2 regions of the Paenibacillus suaedae genome follow, and region 2 is predicted to be linked to the other one. Evidence: predicted binding sites of a transcription regulator. Region 2 holds the regulator's gene; the other holds the start of a gene.
What was found. Region 2 encodes CtsR, which represses protease genes until heat stress. Its sites were predicted from a motif close to ATGGTCAATAAAGGTCAAACA; they were not measured.
Positions count from the first base shown of each region.

Region 1: a site for CtsR is predicted at 6,081-6,101, ahead of clpP (ATP-dependent Clp endopeptidase proteolytic subunit ClpP). Genes of this name have one in related genera too.

Region 1 is NZ_JAVYAA010000004.1:41,466-50,754, reverse strand. It holds gene gpmI (2,3-bisphosphoglycerate-independent phosphoglycerate mutase) at 1-944, opposite strand, end outside; gene tpiA (triose-phosphate isomerase) at 946-1,698, opposite strand; gene RQP50_RS17295 (phosphoglycerate kinase) at 1,759-2,940, opposite strand; gene gap (type I glyceraldehyde-3-phosphate dehydrogenase) at 3,220-4,224, opposite strand; gene RQP50_RS17285 (sugar-binding transcriptional regulator) at 4,266-5,315, opposite strand; tRNA gene RQP50_RS17280 (tRNA-Arg) at 5,879-5,953, shown strand; gene clpP (ATP-dependent Clp endopeptidase proteolytic subunit ClpP) at 6,157-6,738, shown strand; gene RQP50_RS17270 (cytochrome P450) at 6,845-8,011, opposite strand; gene RQP50_RS17265 (helix-turn-helix domain-containing protein) at 8,708-9,289, shown strand, end outside.
Region 2 is NZ_JAVYAA010000012.1:59,595-68,883, reverse strand. It holds gene pulA (type I pullulanase) at 1-3,681, shown strand, start outside; gene RQP50_RS28590 (CtsR family transcriptional regulator) at 4,242-4,703, shown strand; gene RQP50_RS28585 (UvrB/UvrC motif-containing protein) at 4,754-5,299, shown strand; gene RQP50_RS28580 (protein arginine kinase) at 5,371-6,438, shown strand; gene clpC (ATP-dependent protease ATP-binding subunit ClpC) at 6,462-8,909, shown strand; gene radA (DNA repair protein RadA) at 9,143-9,289, shown strand, end outside.

The DNA.
Region 1 (9,289 bases), on a different contig from region 2:
TCCAACTCTTTTGGAGAGTAAGCAACATATCCGCCAACTGTTTCTGCGAACAGCGTAAGCGCAACGAAATGCAAGTTCTTAGGGAACTTGTCGCCACGATCGAAGCCGCGGAAATCATCGTTGGTGAACACTTGGCCAAGCTGGATCGCACGGTCTGGGCGGAAGTTCATGAATACGACGGAATCGCCTTCTTGAACCAAGCCAACCGGCTGATCGTTCTCATCCACAATTACCGTAGGCATAACGAACTCGTCATATACGGATTGGGAATAAGATTCTTCAACTGCAGCAATTGGATCGCGGTATTTCGGGCCTTCGCCGTATACCATTGCGCGGTACGATTTCTCAACACGTTCCCAGCGCTTGTCGCGATCCATCGCATAGTAGCGGCCTTGAACCGTAGCGATACGGCCTATGCCAACTTCAGCGATTTTGGCTTGCAGCTTTTCGATATATCCGCGGGAGCTATCAGGCGCAACGTCACGGCCATCCAAGAATGCGTGAATGTATACGTCCTTTAAGCCTTCACGCTCACAGAGATCGAGCATCGCAAGCGCGTGGTCGATATGGCTGTGTACGCCACCATCAGACAACAATCCGTAAATGTGAAGCGCCTTATTGTTCTCCTTCGCAGTCTTCACTGCTGCAAGCAGTGTTTCGTTCGAGAAGAAGTCGCCTTCACGGATCGATTTCGTAATACGAGTCAGGTCTTGATATACGATGCGGCCTGCACCGATGTTCAAGTGACCTACCTCGGAGTTCCCCATTTGACCTTCTGGCAAGCCTACCGCTTCGCCGCAAGCTGTCAGTGTCGTATGAGGGAATTGGCTCATGTAACGGTCGTAGTTTGGCTTGTTCGCTTGCGCGACTGCGTTGCCAACTAGTGTATCGCGAAGTCCGAAGCCGTCCATGATGATAAGTGCTACCGGTCTAGGTGCGGACATCTTACTTCGCCCCTTCCACCAAGGAGATGAAGGAAGCTGGTTGCAAGCTTGCGCCACCTACCAATGCGCCGTCAATATCACTTTCTGCCATGTATTCACGTACATTTTCCGGTTTTACGCTTCCGCCGTATTGAATGCGAACAGCAGCAGCAACTTCATCATTGTACAAGCCCTTCACAACGCTGCGGATGTAGCTGATAACTTCATTCGCGTCTTTTGCTGTGGAGGATTTGCCTGTACCGATCGCCCAGATTGGCTCATAAGCGATGACAGCTTCTTTTGCTTGTTCAGCAGACAATCCTTGGAATGCTGCTTCTGTTTGCACTTTGCACACGTCGTTCGTTTTGCCAGATTCACGCTCTTCAAGCGACTCACCCACGCATACGATTGGCGTCAAGCCATGACGGAATGCTGCATGCATTTTTTTGTTTACTGTTTCATCAGTTTCTGCGAAGTATGCACGACGCTCGGAATGACCGATAATGACGTAGTGTACGCCAAGGTCTTTCAACATAGCGCCGGAAATTTCGCCTGTGAATGCACCGGAATCTTCAAAGTGAAGGTTTTGTGCACCAATCTTGATGCTTGTGCCTTTCACTGCTTCAACCAATGCTGGCAAGTTTGTAAATGGTGCGCAGAGTACGCTCTCTACGCCTTCCACTTCTGCTTTGCCTTTCACTTCGGATACGAAAGCGACAGCTTCCGATACCGTTTTGAACATTTTCCAGTTCCCTGCGATAATCGGTTGTCTCACACGATTCACTCCTTTACGCATAAGGGAGCGGCCGAAGCCGCCATCCCCTTACTTGCTCTCTTACTTATCGTTCAATGCAACCACGCCTGGCAATGCTTTGCCTTCCATGAATTCAAGGGAAGCGCCGCCGCCTGTGGAGATGTGGTCCATTTTATCTTTCAGCTTGAACTTCTCAACCGCTGCTGCAGAGTCGCCGCCGCCGATGATTGTGTAACCAGCAGTTTCCGCACATGCTTCTGCTACTGCACGCGTACCATGAGAGAACGGCTCGATTTCGAATACGCCCATAGGCCCGTTCCATACAACAAGCTTGGAATTCTTGATAACGTCAGCATAGATTTCACGAGTTTTTGGACCGATGTCAATGCCTTCCCATTCAGCAGGAATGCTGTCGATCGCTACCACTTGTGTGTTTGCATCTGCACTGAAGTCATCTGTAACTACGATATCTACTGGCAAGTAGAGGTTTTTGCCAAGTTCTTTGGCTTTCTCGATGAAGCCTAAAGCAACATCAAGCTTCTCGTTGTCGACAAGCGACTTCCCGATTTCGTTGCCTTGTGCTTTGAAGAATGTGTATGTCAGGCCGCCACCGATCACGATATTGTCGGCGATTTCCAACATTTTGTTGATAACGTCGATTTTATCTTTAACCTTGGAACCACCTACGATTGCTGTAAATGGACGCTCAGGGTTTGTCAGCGCTTTGCTAAGTACATTCAATTCTTTCTCCATCAACAGACCGGACACGGCTGGCAAGTGATGTGCGATGCCTTCAGTGGATGCATGTGCACGGTGAGCCGCACCGAACGCGTCGTTCACAAACAAGTCCGCAAGTTCTGCGAAGGCTTTAGCCAATTCTGGATCGTTCTTCTCTTCGCCTTTGTGGAAACGAACGTTTTCAAGCACGACAACGTCGCCGTTTTCCATTTTTGCAATTTCAGCTTTTACGTTTTCACCAATTGACTCGTCAAGCTTCTTAACGGGCTTACCAAGCAGTTCGCCAAGACGTACTGCTGCAGGTGTCAGACGCATGGAATCCACAACTTCGCCCTTCGGACGACCCATGTGGCTTGCCAAAATAACTTTCGCACCTTGTTCCACCAAGTAGTTAATTGTCGGGAGCGTTTCGCGTACACGTGTATCATCCGTAATCACACCATTTTCCAATGGAACGTTGAAATCCACACGTACAAATACGCGCTTACCCTTAACTTCTACATCACGCACACTTTTCTTGTTCATCCCCGTGTTCCTCCTATCGTCGATTACACCGGCACACGCTTCTCTCTGGTGTGTTGTTCGGTATGTTCTGTGTTCTTGTTCTGTATGGGTTCCATCTAAATCTTTCTCTCTATATATCGTATATCGTTCGTTAGTATGTTCTGGTTTCTCTCTGTACTCTCTATCTCTGTATATCTAAAAATCTGTGTCCGCACTGGTTCTCGATATGCTCTAGGCACTATAAGGATCAAAAGAGGAGGCCTGAACGGTCACTCCTCTTTGATTGTAAGTGCTATGCGATTACAGACCTTTTTTTGCGATGAAAGCTGCCAAGTCTACAACGCGGTTGGAGTAGCCCCACTCGTTGTCGTACCAGGATACAACTTTAACCAAGTTTCCGCCGATTACCATCGTTGTCAAAGCATCGATAGTGGAGGAAGCTGGGTCGCCGTTGAAGTCGCTGGATACCAATGGCTCTTCAGTGTAGTTCAAGATGCCTTTCAATGGGCCTTCAGCTGCTTCTTTCAAAGCTGCGTTTACTTCTTCAACAGTAACGTCTTTCTTAAGTTCTACTACCAAGTCTGTAACAGACACGTTAGGAGTAGGAACGCGCATGGACATACCGTTCAATTTGCCTTTCAATTCAGGCAATACAAGGGATACCGCTTTAGCAGCACCAGTTGTAGTAGGGATGATGTTTTGAGCTGCTGCACGAGCACGACGCAAGTCTTTGTGCGGCAAGTCAAGAACGTTTTGGTCGTTAGTGTAGGAGTGAATTGTGTTCATCATACCTTTTTCGATACCAAACTTGTCGTTCAATACTTTAGCGAATGGCGCCAAGCAGTTTGTTGTGCAAGAAGCGTTGGAGATGATTGTATGGCTTGCAGCATCATACTTATCTTCGTTAACGCCCATAACGATTGTGATATCTTCGTTAGTAGCAGGTGCGGAGATGATAACTTTCTTCGCGCCGCCTTTCAAGTGCATTTCAGCTTTGTCTTTCGCTGTGAAGATACCAGTGGACTCAACAACGATTTCAACGCCGTTAGCGCCCCAAGGCAAGTTCTCAGGGTTGCGCTCAGCGAATACTTTCACTTCGCGGCCGTTAACAACCAATGCGCCCTCTTTAGCTTCTACAGAAGCTTCGAATTTGCCGTGAGTTGTGTCATATTTCAACAGGTGAGCCAGAGTGTTTACATCTGTCAAATCGTTGATTGCAACGATTTCTACTTCTGAATTGTTCAATGCTGCGCGGAATACGTTACGTCCGATACGACCAAAGCCGTTAATACCAACTTTAACCATTGATGATTCCTCCCATTTCCTTCGCAATTTTTTTATATATCTCAAGACGGCCTGTAAGGCACATCGAGACCACAATGTTTCAATACTTCAACTGCTGCTGCTTCATCGATAACGAGAATGTCTTCGTGTCCTGCACGAAGCACTGCAGTAATCGATTCACCTTTGCTCTGACCTCCAGCAATGGCAATGACTACCTCCATACGAGAGATGTCCTCTAGGCGAAGGCCTAGTGTTAGCATCGTATGAACGACATGCCCGTCTCGGTCAAAATAATACCCGAACGCTTCTGCAAGCGCCCCTTCTTCGAGCAGCTGCTGGATCGTCTCTTCATCCGCACGGCGGCGCTTCGCCATAACGAGAGCTTCTCCAATGCCATGCACGACAATGCGTGCTTGGCGAATTACTCGCAAAATGTCTTGGATGTTCGGTTCCTGCTTAAGCGACTGATACGCTTCCTCACTCAGCAAATCCGGCACATGCAAGAGCCGATACTGAGCGCCTACGCGCTTCGCCATCGTGGAAGCGATTGTGTTCGCTTGGTATTCCAAGCTCTCCCCAAGTCCCCCACGTGCGGGTACGAACCAATTGGCTTTCAACGGTGATGAACTCGTCAATTGATCTGCCATTGCAGCCAATGTGGAGCCGCCTGTCACCGCCACGACATCTTCCTTGTCCATTACGCTGCTGAGCGCTCTACAAGCCGCTTGCCCGAGTTCTTGCTTCACGGCAGGCGATACATCCGAATTGCCGGGTACGACAATGACCTGCTTCAAACCGAATGCTTGGCGGATACTCTCCTCCAGCTGGCGCATCCCGAGCAATTCGCCCATCACGGATTCCAGCTTCCGGACAAGTTGCCGGCCTTCATCAGTGATTCGCATACCCGTGTTATCCGAATCAATCAGGCCTTGCGCCTTCAATAAATCGGTCTCTGCACGGAGCACACGCTCGGTCATCTGCAATGACGTTGCCAGCGTTCTTCTCCCAATGGAGTCGGACAACATGATTTGATGCAGGATGGTGTAACGCTTCTTCAACAGTTCAATGAGTTCAGGTAGAAGTCGCTTCTGTATTTCTAACCACTCACGCATTCTCTCCACTCCTGCTTCCCATAAGCAACCATTGGACTAAAAACGTCCCATCTCTACATTTTTTGTCCCACCACTATTCTACCGAATAACGCAGCAACTTGCAAGTATCCTGAACCCCTGATTTTGCGCCCAAAACCGCGAATTCTCTGCCTATAAACAACTTCTATAATAAGCAAGCAATATCGAAGTTATTCATTATCAGACAACATATCTAGAAGGGCATACGACTGCCTATGATGTAATTAACCCAAAATACGACAAGTTAATACATATTTCGCAAAAATTTTAGACATTCCTCAGTATAGACATTAATGACGGACATCATGCCCTGCTCGTACCTGTGTTTACAACAAAAGTTTTGAGCTTTCCTTCACATCCTGTTCGCTCTCCACATCCCCATGTAGTTTAGACATCGACATTGCTCACTTAGATCGGGCAACATACACCTTATTCGGCACCGTCCACTTATTATAGAAAGAATTATTTTAAAATAAATATTCAGTGGCGCTCACTTGACTTTGTTATACGCTTTCTTATATAATAAATTTTGCTCTTGTATGAATGCGCCCGTGGTCCAATGGATATGACGTAGGCCTCCGGAGCCTGAGATCAAGGTTCGATTCCTTGCGGGCGCGCCATTTACACTCCTGTCCTTATTTGGTACAGGATAAGAAGCTACGTTACGCATATATTTAGGTGAATAAGCACGGAAGTAACATCTTGAATTTTGCAGAAGCGAAACGATAGATGTTTTTTTCTCTACATAGTTTGACCATCTTTGACTTTTTGTTTCAAGTCCTTTATATTGAATGTGTAATGATATTAGTTAGGAGGGGTTATCTTGAGTTATGTACCCGTAGTTGTTGAACAGACGAATCGTGGCGAAAGATCCTATGATATTTACTCTCGATTGTTGAAGGATCGCATCATCTTCCTCGGAACAGAAGTGAACGATCTCGTGGCGAATTCGATTATCGCCCAGCTGTTGTTCTTGGCTGCAGATGACCCGGAGAAGGATATTCATTTGTACATCAATAGCCCAGGCGGTTCAATCTCAGCCGGCATGGCCATATACGATACAATGCAGCACATCAAGCCGGACGTATCTACGATTTGTGTGGGTTTGGCAGCTTCCATGGGAGCGTTCCTGCTTAATGCAGGTGCCAAGGGCAAGCGTTTCGCCCTGCCGAACAGCGAAATTATGATTCATCAGCCGCTTGGCGGAGCACAAGGGCAAGCGTCCGATATCGAGATTCGCGCACGCCGCATCTTGAAGATGCGCGACACGTTGAACAAAATTTTGGCGGATCGCACAGGTCAGCCACTTGAGCGCGTGGAGCGCGACACGGATCGCGACTACTTCATGTCTGCCCAAGAAGCGTATGAATACGGTCTGGTTGATAAGGTTCTTGGCAAAGAGTAAACAGTAAACGTGATACAGCCTCTCTCATGCGATCTATTTTGCATGTAGAGAGGCTGTTTTTTATTGCTTATTTCATCTGAAATGAATAACGAAAAGCTAGGTTTACTTAGGTAAGAATGATCGGCAAGGACTCGAAACCGAACATAAACTCGCTCTGGATGCGCTTCAACGGCTTGGAATGATCACATTGATAGTTCGGGAAACGATCGAGCATTGCATTCAACGCTATCCTCGCTTCCAGCCGTGCAAGTTGAGCCCCCAGGCAGAAGTGGATACCATGACCAAACGCTAAATGCGGGTTTGGCTGACGGCGAATATGGAAGAGTTCTGGCTGTTCGAACACAGACTCGTCATGATTCGCTGACCCGATCCACAACATGACGAACTGCCCTTCAGTTAACATCATGCCATCTACTTCCACATCCTTCTTCACACGGCGAAACATTAACTGTACCGGCGAGGTAAACCGCAGCACTTCTTCAATAGCGCCAGGCAGTAAAGAACGATCGGATCTAATATCGTCCCATGCGATGCGCTCACTGTCGAAACACGCTAGTGCAGAAGAGAGCAAATTCGTTGTCGTTTCATTGCCAGCCACAAGCAGCAAAATACAAAACCCAATGAGCTCAAAGGGGGACAACGGTTCTCCGTCTGACGTTGCATGCACAAGCCTAGTGATCAGATCATCCTGTGGATTACGGCGGCGTTCTTCTGCGATCGCCTCGAAATATACAGCCATCTCCTTCTGGCAATTGCTATTGCGGTCAATGTCACCACTCACTAATGCCTCCGACCATTCTCGAAACTGATCTCGATCATGTACCGGTATGCCGAGTATTTCTGCGATTACAATAATCGGGAGCGGAACTGCGAAGTCTTGAACTGCATCCATTCGTCCTTTGCTTTCCACCTTATCTAGAAGCTCATCCGCCAATGCTTCAATTCGTGGAATCATCTTTTCAATGGATCTAGGTGTGAAGGCTTGTGAGACTAATGTTCGAAGCTGGCTATGCTTCTGCGGATCGGTGCGGAGGATGCTGTATTCAATCGGCCGCTTGTCTTCGCTTCGCAATTCGGAAGAAAAATGGTTGTAATCAGCAAATATCCTCTTAATATGATCGTATCGGTACGCATGCCAGAACGTTCCCCCCAGCAGCTGAGGATTCTCTGAACGCAACAGAGAGCTCTCTGACCACAACAAAGGACTCTCTGACCGCATAGTTTTGTAATGAGATAATGGCAGCACTTCATGCTCTTGAATCCATTTCATCATTCAACCTCTCCCCTCCTTAACCATGCAACATAGCTTCAGTCACAACTCTTCCTCGATTTACAGGGATTCGAAATAATATCTTGCATTAAAACTAATATATGTAAATAATAACCTACATAGACCTAGGCCTGTATGCACTGAAACAACTTCGGGTCGACCTGTTAAACACCGAATTCAATTTATTTAGCTACAAAAAAAGGACCGCATCGCGCAAATGCCGATGCGGTCTATATATGTTCTAGGGGTAAACTGTAAACCATGAGAAAGATGAAACGGATCACCTTGTGCAACGGAAGACTCCGGTTGACCAAGGCCAGTAATCGCTGCCGGCAACCCTCCTTCGCAAGAACTCATCTGTCATTCGGTCCATTGTTAGAATACTAGAGTTACATTAAAGAAAACTGAACCGAACCTTAAAATAAGATAAAAAGCAATTCCCTCAATGGCTATACACCTACAATGTCCACTCTACAGAAATTGTTGTACACACTACGAAGTCATTCCATTTCCGATTGGAATCGTTTACAATATGAATATTGCCGCTTTTTTTCAATTTCTCGCTTTACAGATGAAGCGAAACGTATACAATAATTACAAATCATCAGCATCTTTTCTCTATTAAATTGTCTTCTTACTAATTGCCAGATTCACTTCATAGCAAGATTACATCAAGAGACTACTAGGAGGCTTGTCAGGATGAGTTGGAACTATTTTCGGTCGAAGCTGCTATTACAGTACATATGGTCGTATATATTGATTTTTCTCATCCCATTAGTGGTTCTCACGATCTTTATCTATCAAAATGCCGTAAACAATCTTCGTTCCGAAATTGAGCAATCGAACGTGAACCAGCTCAATCAGGTGAAGCTGAACATCGATTCTCGCATGACGGAGCTTCGAGACATTGCTTCTCGCATTGCTTATGATGAACAATTGACACCTTATATGATACGGCATCCCTATTACAGCCGCGATGCGATATCCGCGCTCGGCAAATATAAAGCGAACAGTTCCATTCTAGAAGAGCTATTCCTTTTCTACAGGAATAGCCACGCCATCTACTCGTCAAAAGGAATGACCAATGTAGATGTCCTCTTTGATCAATACTATCTATTCGAGGACTGGAGCAAGAAGGATATTATTAAGGAGCTGGAAACTGAGCTCTATCCTGTCGTGCGACCAGCGGAATCCGTTAACTTGAGCATGAATATTACCAAGTCCATGCTTGCGTATATGATCCCGATCACTCCTAACAGCTCGTCTCCACACGGAACCGTG
Region 2 (9,289 bases):
ACCAACCCAGCACAGGAAGACCCAACGAAGCGAATTCGTGAGTTCAAGGCAATGGTGCAAGCGCTTCATGACCAAGGCATTCGGGTCGTGCTGGATGTCGTGTACAACCATACATTCGTAAGCGGTCTGGAATCGGATATGTCCATATTTGATAAGATTGTACCGGGTTATTTCTATCGGAGCGATGAGCAAGGCAACTTCACTAATGGCTCCGGTGTAGGAAATGAAGTAGCAACAGAACGTCCGATGGTTAGCAAATACGTACAAGACTCCGTGAAGTATTGGGCTGAAGAATACAATCTAGATGGATTCCGCTTCGACTTGATGAAGCTGATCGATCTGCAGACGACACGCGCCATCGTGCGTAAACTGAGAGAGATTGATCCAAGCATCATGATTTATGGTGAGCCATGGTCAGGGGGCAGCACACCGCTTGCTGCGGAATTGCAGATCGAGAAGGGCAAGCAGCGCGGAGAAGGGTTTGCAGTATTCAATGACAATATTCGTGGGGCAATAAAGGGTGGAAGTGACGATGCTTCCAAAGGATTCGCGACAGGAGCTGAAGGCAAGGAAGCGGATGTGGTGAAAGGTCTGCTTGGTGCAATCACAGACTTTACGGGCTCCCCGACAGAGACGATTAACTATGTAACCGCACATGATAACTTGAATTTGTGGGATAAGGTGCTTAAGACGCAAGGGAAAGATACGGACATAAAACGCAATCCGTTCGCAACCTTGACGGAGTTAAATGTACTGGATAACGAGACCGTTCAGCGTTCCTTGCTTGCAAATGGGATTGTTCTTACGGCACAAGGCATTCCGTTCCTTCATGCAGGAGATGAGCTGCTTCGCAGCAAGTTCGGGGATCACAACAGCTATGAGAGCCCAGATGAGATTAATCAAATCTTATGGAAACAGAAGGCGGAGTACAAGCCAGTATTTGATTATTTGAAAGGTCTTATCGAGCTGCGAGCAGCACATCCAGCATTCCGCATGACAACGAAGGATGAGGTGAAATCGAACTTACAAGTGTATCGCCAAGAAGGTCAAGTTATCGCATTCAAGTTGAATAACTTTGCAAATGGGGATACGTGGCGCAATATTGCCGTCATTTATAATGGTTCGTCTGCTCCGCAAGAAGTTGCACTGCCTACTGCGGATGAATGGAGTGTGGTCGTCGACCATACGTCATCTGGTGTGAAGACGATACGAACGGTGAAGGGAGGTAAGGTAGTGGTAGCTGGATTGTCCATGATGGTGTTGTACGATCAGGAATATGGCTATACACCGATTGCGACAAAGCTTGAAGTAGCACCTGCTGCGCTTGGGTTAGAGCCAGGCACAAACACTCGCTTGACAGCTGTGGTGCGTGATCAGAAGGGCCGTCCTATGTTTACTGAGAATGTAACATGGTCAACATCCGATGCTGCGGTGGCCGTCATCAACAGTGGAGGCAAAGTAACAGCAGTGAAGGAAGGAGCCGCAGTTCTTACCGCAACCTCGGGCAATTTGAAAGCACAGGTAAATGTGACAGTAGCGAAGCTTGTTCCTACGACGCTGTCCATTAACGGTGCAGATTCAATCTTTGAGGGCCGCACATCACCATTTACAGTTGCCATCAAGGATCAATTCGGACAGACGATGTCTGGTGCAGCTGCGGAGTGGAGCACATCGGATGCATCAGTGGCTAGAATAGACCGCGCTGGGAAGGTAACAGGCGTGGAGGAAGGAACGGCGGTCATTACGGCTCGGGTTGGGGCAGCAGAGGCTTCGAAGAAGGTAGTGGTTAAGCCGTTCCTGAAGCGCTATGTACAAATCAACTATGTTCGTCCAGACGCGAAATACGACAACTGGGGATTATGGGTATGGCAGACAGGTGTAAAAGATGACGGTCATGAGTTCCAGCATTTTGACAAAGGAATGGCGACTGCCATGATTGAAATCGCTCCAGAGGCTGAATTGATTGGGTTTATCGTCAAACGGGGCAACTGGGAAGAGAAAGATATCGATGCCAATCGCTTCATTAAGACGAATTTGGATGACACATTAACTAAGGTGTATGTATACAGTGGGCAGGAATCATTTCGGACGCTGCCTTCAATAACTGGCCCAGTTCAAGAGAAGAGTCCGGTTGCGTTCTATTATCGGGATAAAGCGTTGTTTGCGAGTGGAGCGCAGGATCGGATCACGCAGGCTGATATTGCGATCAACGGCAAGTCTTACTCGATGACGTACGATGCAGAAAATGAATGGTTCGTCTACGTAATGAAGAACGCAGCGAATGGCGAGTATGCGTACAAATTCTCCATTACCAAGGATGGAGTAACAAACGAACTGAATGATCCGCACAATACCGTAGACGGACGCTCGATTGTCGTCGTAAAGGATGCAGAAACAGACCCAGAAACGGGCACTGACAATGGAAGCGGCTCTGGAAACGGAAATGGCAGCAAGGATCAAAAAGGCGGGGCTGCTCAAGGGGGAACAGAAGAGTCATTTAAAGGAATGACCGTCACGAAAGATGGCGTTCGTTATGAGCCAACAACGTTGAATCTTCTGAAGAATGCCGACGGAACGGCGACTGTTGAGCTGCTCATTCGCAATGAAGATATAGAAGAGATGTCTCGTTTGACAGGTTCGGCAACAGAATTGAGAACTTGGACAATTGCAGCGCCGTCGGAGTCAGAAGACGTACGTATTCGAATCCCGATGGAGAAATTGAGTCAGGCAATGAAGGAACATACGCAATTGAACATTGTGGTACGTTCGGGAGCAGGCAGCTATCAACTTCCGATGAAACAGCTAGCAGATCTGAGCAATGGGAATGCATCACAATTGCTGACCGTGCACATGATGAAGCCTTCGGCTGAATTGCTGAAGGTGCTTACATCTGCAGCATCCACACAGCCAGGTGCTCATTTGATGGCAGCTGTTCAGTTCCAGTTGCATTTGGAGCAGGATGGGAAGCAGGAACCAATTCCTGATCGTGCAGGCATTCTTACAACGGGCTCTATCCAACTGCCGAGCAGCCAAAGTGCTGGGAAGATGACAGCTGTAAAGTATAATGCAAAGACAAAGACATTCTCATTCGTTCCGTCATGGATGGAGCGCACTGAGGGCAAATCGATTTCGGTAATGAACATGAAGCACGATTATAATGGTATCTTCGCAGTACTCAAGTATGCACCGAGCTTCCATGATTTGAATGGCCATTGGGCGAAAGAAAATATGGAGCTGCTAGCTTCTAAGTTCATTATTCAAGGCAGAGGAAATGGACAGTTTGCCCCGAATGATAAGGTAACTCGGGCAGAATTCATGTCCATGCTTGTGCGGGCGTTAGGCTATGGCGATGTCCAAGGACAGAAACTATCCAAGGATGCCTTCATGGATGTGCCAGCATCAGCTTGGTATGCAGATGCACTTGCGACTGCGGTGCAACTGAAGCTTGTTGAGGGGGATGGTGACGGATCATTCCATCCGAATGCATCCATTACTCGCGAGGAATTGGCACAAATGCTTGTCAATGCTGCTCGTCTTGAAGGTCATCATCTGGAACTCTCAACTGGGTTCCTTAATGGCTACCAAGACCGCGCGCTGCGTCCTAGCGGCAATGCTACACGAGCAGAAGCGGGAGTTGCATTGACCAGACTTCTCCTTGCTCTACAATATATTGCTGAATAGCACGACCATCACTCCCGTGTCATCCGTAAGGACGGCAGCGGGAGTTTTTATACTGGAACGAACGCAGGCATTCATTAGCTTGTTTCAATATGTTATTCACATGTGCATAATTGGACGAACATAGCGGTAAAATGTACACCATACATATTTCTCAATGAACAAGCTGTGGAGAAGGGATAAATGAGTCTCCTTATGCACATTTAACCCATCATTTATCCACGAGTGTGGAGAAGTTTCCAGGTATCCACATATAGAGTTTCACGAATAGGGCTTACCATCAACCGTGTAATTGAATATATTGCGTAATTGAGATGGAATAAGCGTGTGCTTTTTAACCAAGAAGAAGGTTATCCACATCATCGTGTAGAATAGCTGATGAAATCGATCTAAAATAGTTGCAAAATCAAACGAGTGCGCTATAATAAAAATAAAGTCAAAGAAAGTCAAAGTCAGATTAATAGTCAAAAAAGTTCAAAATATTGCGCCAAACTAGAATAAGTGAGGCTTATATTTGGTTAAACCTAATATAGAGACTGCTGCAGGCGGAAAGGGGGGAGAAGATGCGCAACATTTCCGACCTAATCGAGCACTACTTGAAGCATATATTACTTGAGAGTTCAGAAGGTGCCGTTGAGATTCAGCGCAATGATTTGGCAGAACAATTCTCTTGTGTTCCATCGCAGATTAACTATGTGATCAGCACACGCTTTACGTTGGAGAAGGGTTATGTTGTTGAGAGCAAGCGTGGCGGTGGAGGGTATATTCGCATTCAGCGAATTGACTTGCCAGCCCATCAAGCGATTCATAATCATTTGTGCGAATCCATTGGGGAGCAGATTGAGCAGAGTGCCGCTGAAGGTCTTATCTATCAACTAGAAGAAGCGGAATTCATCTCCCGCCGGGAAGCGAATCTGCTGAGGGCTGCTGTTTCTCGGGACAATATAACAGTAAAGCTTCCCTACCGCGACGAGATACGTGCCCGGCTGCTAAGGTCGATGCTGCTGGCACTGCTTAGCAAGTAGAGATGTAAGTATGTAAGATGGATGCTACCTATAAAGGAGGAGAGACGGTTATGGTGTGTCAACAATGTGGTCAGAAACCGGCTACCCTGCATTTTACGAAAATCATTAATGGACAGAAGACGGAGTTTCACATTTGTGAATCATGTGCCCGGGAAAAAGGCGAATGGATTCCTGGCACGGCGAACGGATTCTCCATCCATAATTTATTGTCGGGATTGCTTGATTTCGATCTGACAGGGAGCAAACAGGGAGCTAAGGAAGATGCGAAACCACAGCCTATGCGCTGTGAGAAGTGCGGACTGACTTATGCACAGTTCGGTAAGCTCGGCCGCTTTGGCTGTGATGAATGCTACACCTTTTTCGGTGAGCGCTTAGATCCGCTATTGAAGCGGGTACATGGCAATACCGTTCACGTTGGCAAAATTCCGAAGCGTGGGGGAGGCCGAATTCAGCGCAGACGCGAGCTGGAAGAATTGAAGAAACAGCTGCAGTTCAGTATTTTGCGTGAAGAGTTCGAAGAGGCCGCAACCTTGCGTGACCGTATTCGCGAATTAGAGAAGCAGCCGCCAAGCGATTCGGAGAGAAGCAGTTCATAGCACCTAGGATACAAGCGCTATCGAGAGAGTAAGATGACAATAAGCAGTGCGAATTGGAAGGAGATGACGAGATGACAGAGCGACGATTTATTGAAGAAGCCCTAAGCGATTGGATGCGCGGCACGGGCCCGGATTCCGATATCGTCATCAGCAGCCGTATCCGTATAGCACGGAATATTAGCGGACTGCCGTTCCCGCTCTTGGCTACGAATCAACAATCGGCCGAGGTGTTGGATCGTTTGTCAGCAGTCATGAAAGACCCGGAATTTGCGCAATTGAATCACTTTCATGAATTAGAGCTGGCAGAGCTTAGCGATACAGAGAAGCAAGTTCTAGTAGAGAAGCATTTGATATCCCCGAGTTTGGCAAATGAGTCCCGCAATGGCGCGGTCATTGTCAGTGAGGATGAGTCGATAAGCATCATGATTAACGAGGAAGATCATCTTCGTATTCAATGCCTATCTCCAGGGCTGCAAATTCGTGAGGCTTGGGAGCAGGCTAACCGCATCGATGATGTGTTTGAATCGCAAATCGACTACGCCTTCGATGAGAAGAGAGGTTTCTTAACAAGCTGCCCGACGAATGTGGGAACAGGAATACGGGCATCGGTGATGATGCACTTGCCGGCATTGGTAATGACACAGCAGATTAACCTCATGCTTCAGGCCGTTACCCAAGTTGGATTAGCGGTTAGAGGCATATACGGAGAAGGAAGCGAAGCGATCGGCAACCTGTTCCAAATATCAAATCAGATTACATTAGGTCAATCCGAATCTGAGATTATTGATAATTTGTACAGTGTTGTGAAGCAATTAATCGAGCATGAGAAGGCAGCTCGGGAACAGCTGCTGACAAGCAATAGCATGCGGCTTACGGATCGCATTTGCCGCTCATATGGAATTTTGAAGCATGCAGTGATTATGGATTCAAAAGAAGCCGCACAGCGGTTGTCCGACATTAGGCTTGGTTCTGACCTTGGCATCCTGCAGCATATTCAATCGTCACAACTGAATGAATTATTGGTCATGACACAGCCAGGCTTCTTACAATATAAATACAACACGACATTATCTCAAGAAGATCGGGATTCATATCGCGCGAAGATGATTCGCGAGACGTTATCCAAATCTAAATCATAATGTAATATGGAGGTGCAACACTTATGATGTTCGGTAGATTCACAGAACGTGCGCAGAAAGTATTGGCTTTGGCACAAGAAGAAGCAGTACGACTCGGGCATAACAATATCGGAACGGAGCATATTCTGCTTGGACTTATTCGCGAAGGGGAAGGCATCGCAGCTAAGGCACTTGTAGCGCTTGGACTTGGATTGGAGAAGATTCAGGACGAAGTCGAAACCTTGATCGGGCGCGGTCAAGAACAGCCACTCAATATTGCATATACCCCGCGTGCGAAGAAAGTGATTGAGCTGTCCATGGATGAAGCACGCAAGCTTGGCCACACTTATGTGGGTACAGAGCACATTCTGCTTGGCTTGATCCGTGAAGGAGAAGGCGTAGCAGCACGGGTGTTGAACAACCTTGGCATTAGCTTGAACAAGGCACGCCAACAAGTGCTGCAGCTGCTTGGAAGCAGCGAAGCGGTATCCAGCCATCATGGACAGTCGCAAAATGTAAGCACACCGACACTGGACAGCTTAGCTCGTGATCTGACAGCAGTAGCGAAGGAAGGCAATCTTGATCCGGTTATCGGCCGTTCGAAGGAAATTGAGCGCGTCATTCAAGTACTGAGCCGCCGTACGAAGAATAACCCCGTACTTATCGGTGAGCCTGGGGTTGGTAAGACGGCCGTAGCTGAAGGTCTGGCACAGAAGATTATTAACAATGAAATTCCAGAGACGCTTCGCGATAAGCGTGTTATGACGCTTGATATGGGTTCGGTTGTAGCCGGAACGAAATACCGGGGTGAGTTCGAGGATCGCCTGAAGAAGATCATGGATGAAATTCGCCAAGCAGGCAATGTCATCCTGTTCATCGATGAATTGCATACGCTCATCGGTGCCGGCGGTGCTGAAGGCGCCATTGATGCATCGAACATTTTGAAGCCTGCATTGGCTCGTGGAGAGCTGCAGTGCATTGGGGCGACAACACTTGATGAGTACCGCAAATATATCGAGAAGGATGCAGCGCTCGAACGCCGCTTCCAGCCGATTACGGTCGACCAGCCTACTCCAGAGGAAGCAATCCAGATCTTGACTGGGCTGCGTGATCGTTATGAAGCCCATCACCGTGTGAAAATTACCGATGAGGCAATTGAGCAAGCGGTGAAGCTCTCGGATCGTTATATTACAGATCGCTTCCTGCCGGATAAGGCAATTGACTTGATTGATGAAGCGAGCTCTAAAGTTCGCCTTCATTCGTATACAGTACCACCAAATTTGAAAGAGCTTGAAGCACGTTTGGAAGACATCCGCAAAGAGAAGGACGCATCTGTGCAAAGCCAAGAATTCGAGAAAGCCGCTGCGCTGCGTGATACAGAGCAGAAGATGCGTGAAGAACTGGAGACCGTTCGCAACCAGTGGAAAGAGAAGCAGGGACGCGTGGATTCTGAAGTTACGCCAGAGGATATTGCTCAAGTCGTAGCGAGCTGGACCGGAATTCCGGTATTGAAGCTGAAGGAAGAAGAGACAGAGCGCTTGCTCAAGATGGAAGAGATTCTTCATGAGCGTGTCATCGGCCAAGATGAAGCGGTGAAAGCAGTGAGCCGTGCAATCCGCCGTGCGCGTGCAGGGTTGAAGGATCCGAAGCGTCCGATGGGCTCCTTCATCTTCCTTGGCCCAACTGGGGTAGGTAAGACTGAGCTTGCTCGTGCCTTGGCCGAATCTTTGTTCGGTGATGAGAATGCGGTAATCCGAATTGATATGTCCGAATACATGGAGAAGCATTCGACAGCTCGTCTCGTCGGAGCGCCTCCGGGATATGTCGGCTATGAAGAGGGCGGCCAATTGACGGAGAAGGTTCGCCGTAAGCCATACTCAGTCGTCTTGTTGGACGAAATCGAGAAGGCACATCCAGAAGTATTCAACATTTTGCTTCAAGTGTTGGAAGATGGCCGTCTCACCGATTCGAAGGGACGTGTAGTTGACTTCCGTAACACGCTTATCATCCTAACATCCAACGTTGGGGCCGAAGCAATTAAGCGTAATTCTACGCTTGGCTTCACTGCAGTTGATGATGCAGGCAAAGACTACAACAACATGAAGGATAAAGTGATGGGTGAATTGAAGAAGAGCTTCCGCCCAGAATTCTTGAACCGGATTGATGAAATTATTGTGTTCCACTCCTTGGAGCAGAAGCACATCGCTGAAATCGTATCCTTGATGGCCGGTGAGCTTCGCAAGCGCCTGAAGGAACAGGATGTTGATTTCCAATTGACAGACAATGCGAAGAATTTCCTCGCGAAGGAAGGCTTTGATCCAGCGTATGGCGCCCGTCCATTGCGTAGAGCGATTCAGAAGCATATCGAGGATCGCCTGTCAGAGGAATTGTTGAAGGGTAATGTCAGCAAGGGCGATGCCGTCGTCATCGACGAGAAAGATGGCGAGCTGCTCGTCCTGCGCAACAACGAGGTTAACACAGCACATGTATAATGAACTGTAGTATGTAGGAAAGAATCGTACTTTCTCCCTCCCGGAGGAAGGTACGGTTCTTTTTTTCTTCGTTATTTATTGCTCCACATATGCCTGTTTCTGCTTGCGATATGCTAAAGCACTTTATCCTCCTTCTTAAAAATGGTAAACTAATGAGTAATGAGTAACGAGGTACCTGTTTGCGGACATGGCGACCGACGACTTGCAGCATATTGATTAGGAGTGTCGGCTTCATGGCCAAAGTGAAAACGAAATTTTTCTGTACGGAATGTGGATACGAAACACCGAAATGGATGGGGAAATGCCCTGGCTGTGGTGAGTGGAATACGATGGTGGAAGAGCGGGAGACAGTCATTAAGACAGCAGGTGTGCATTCTTCC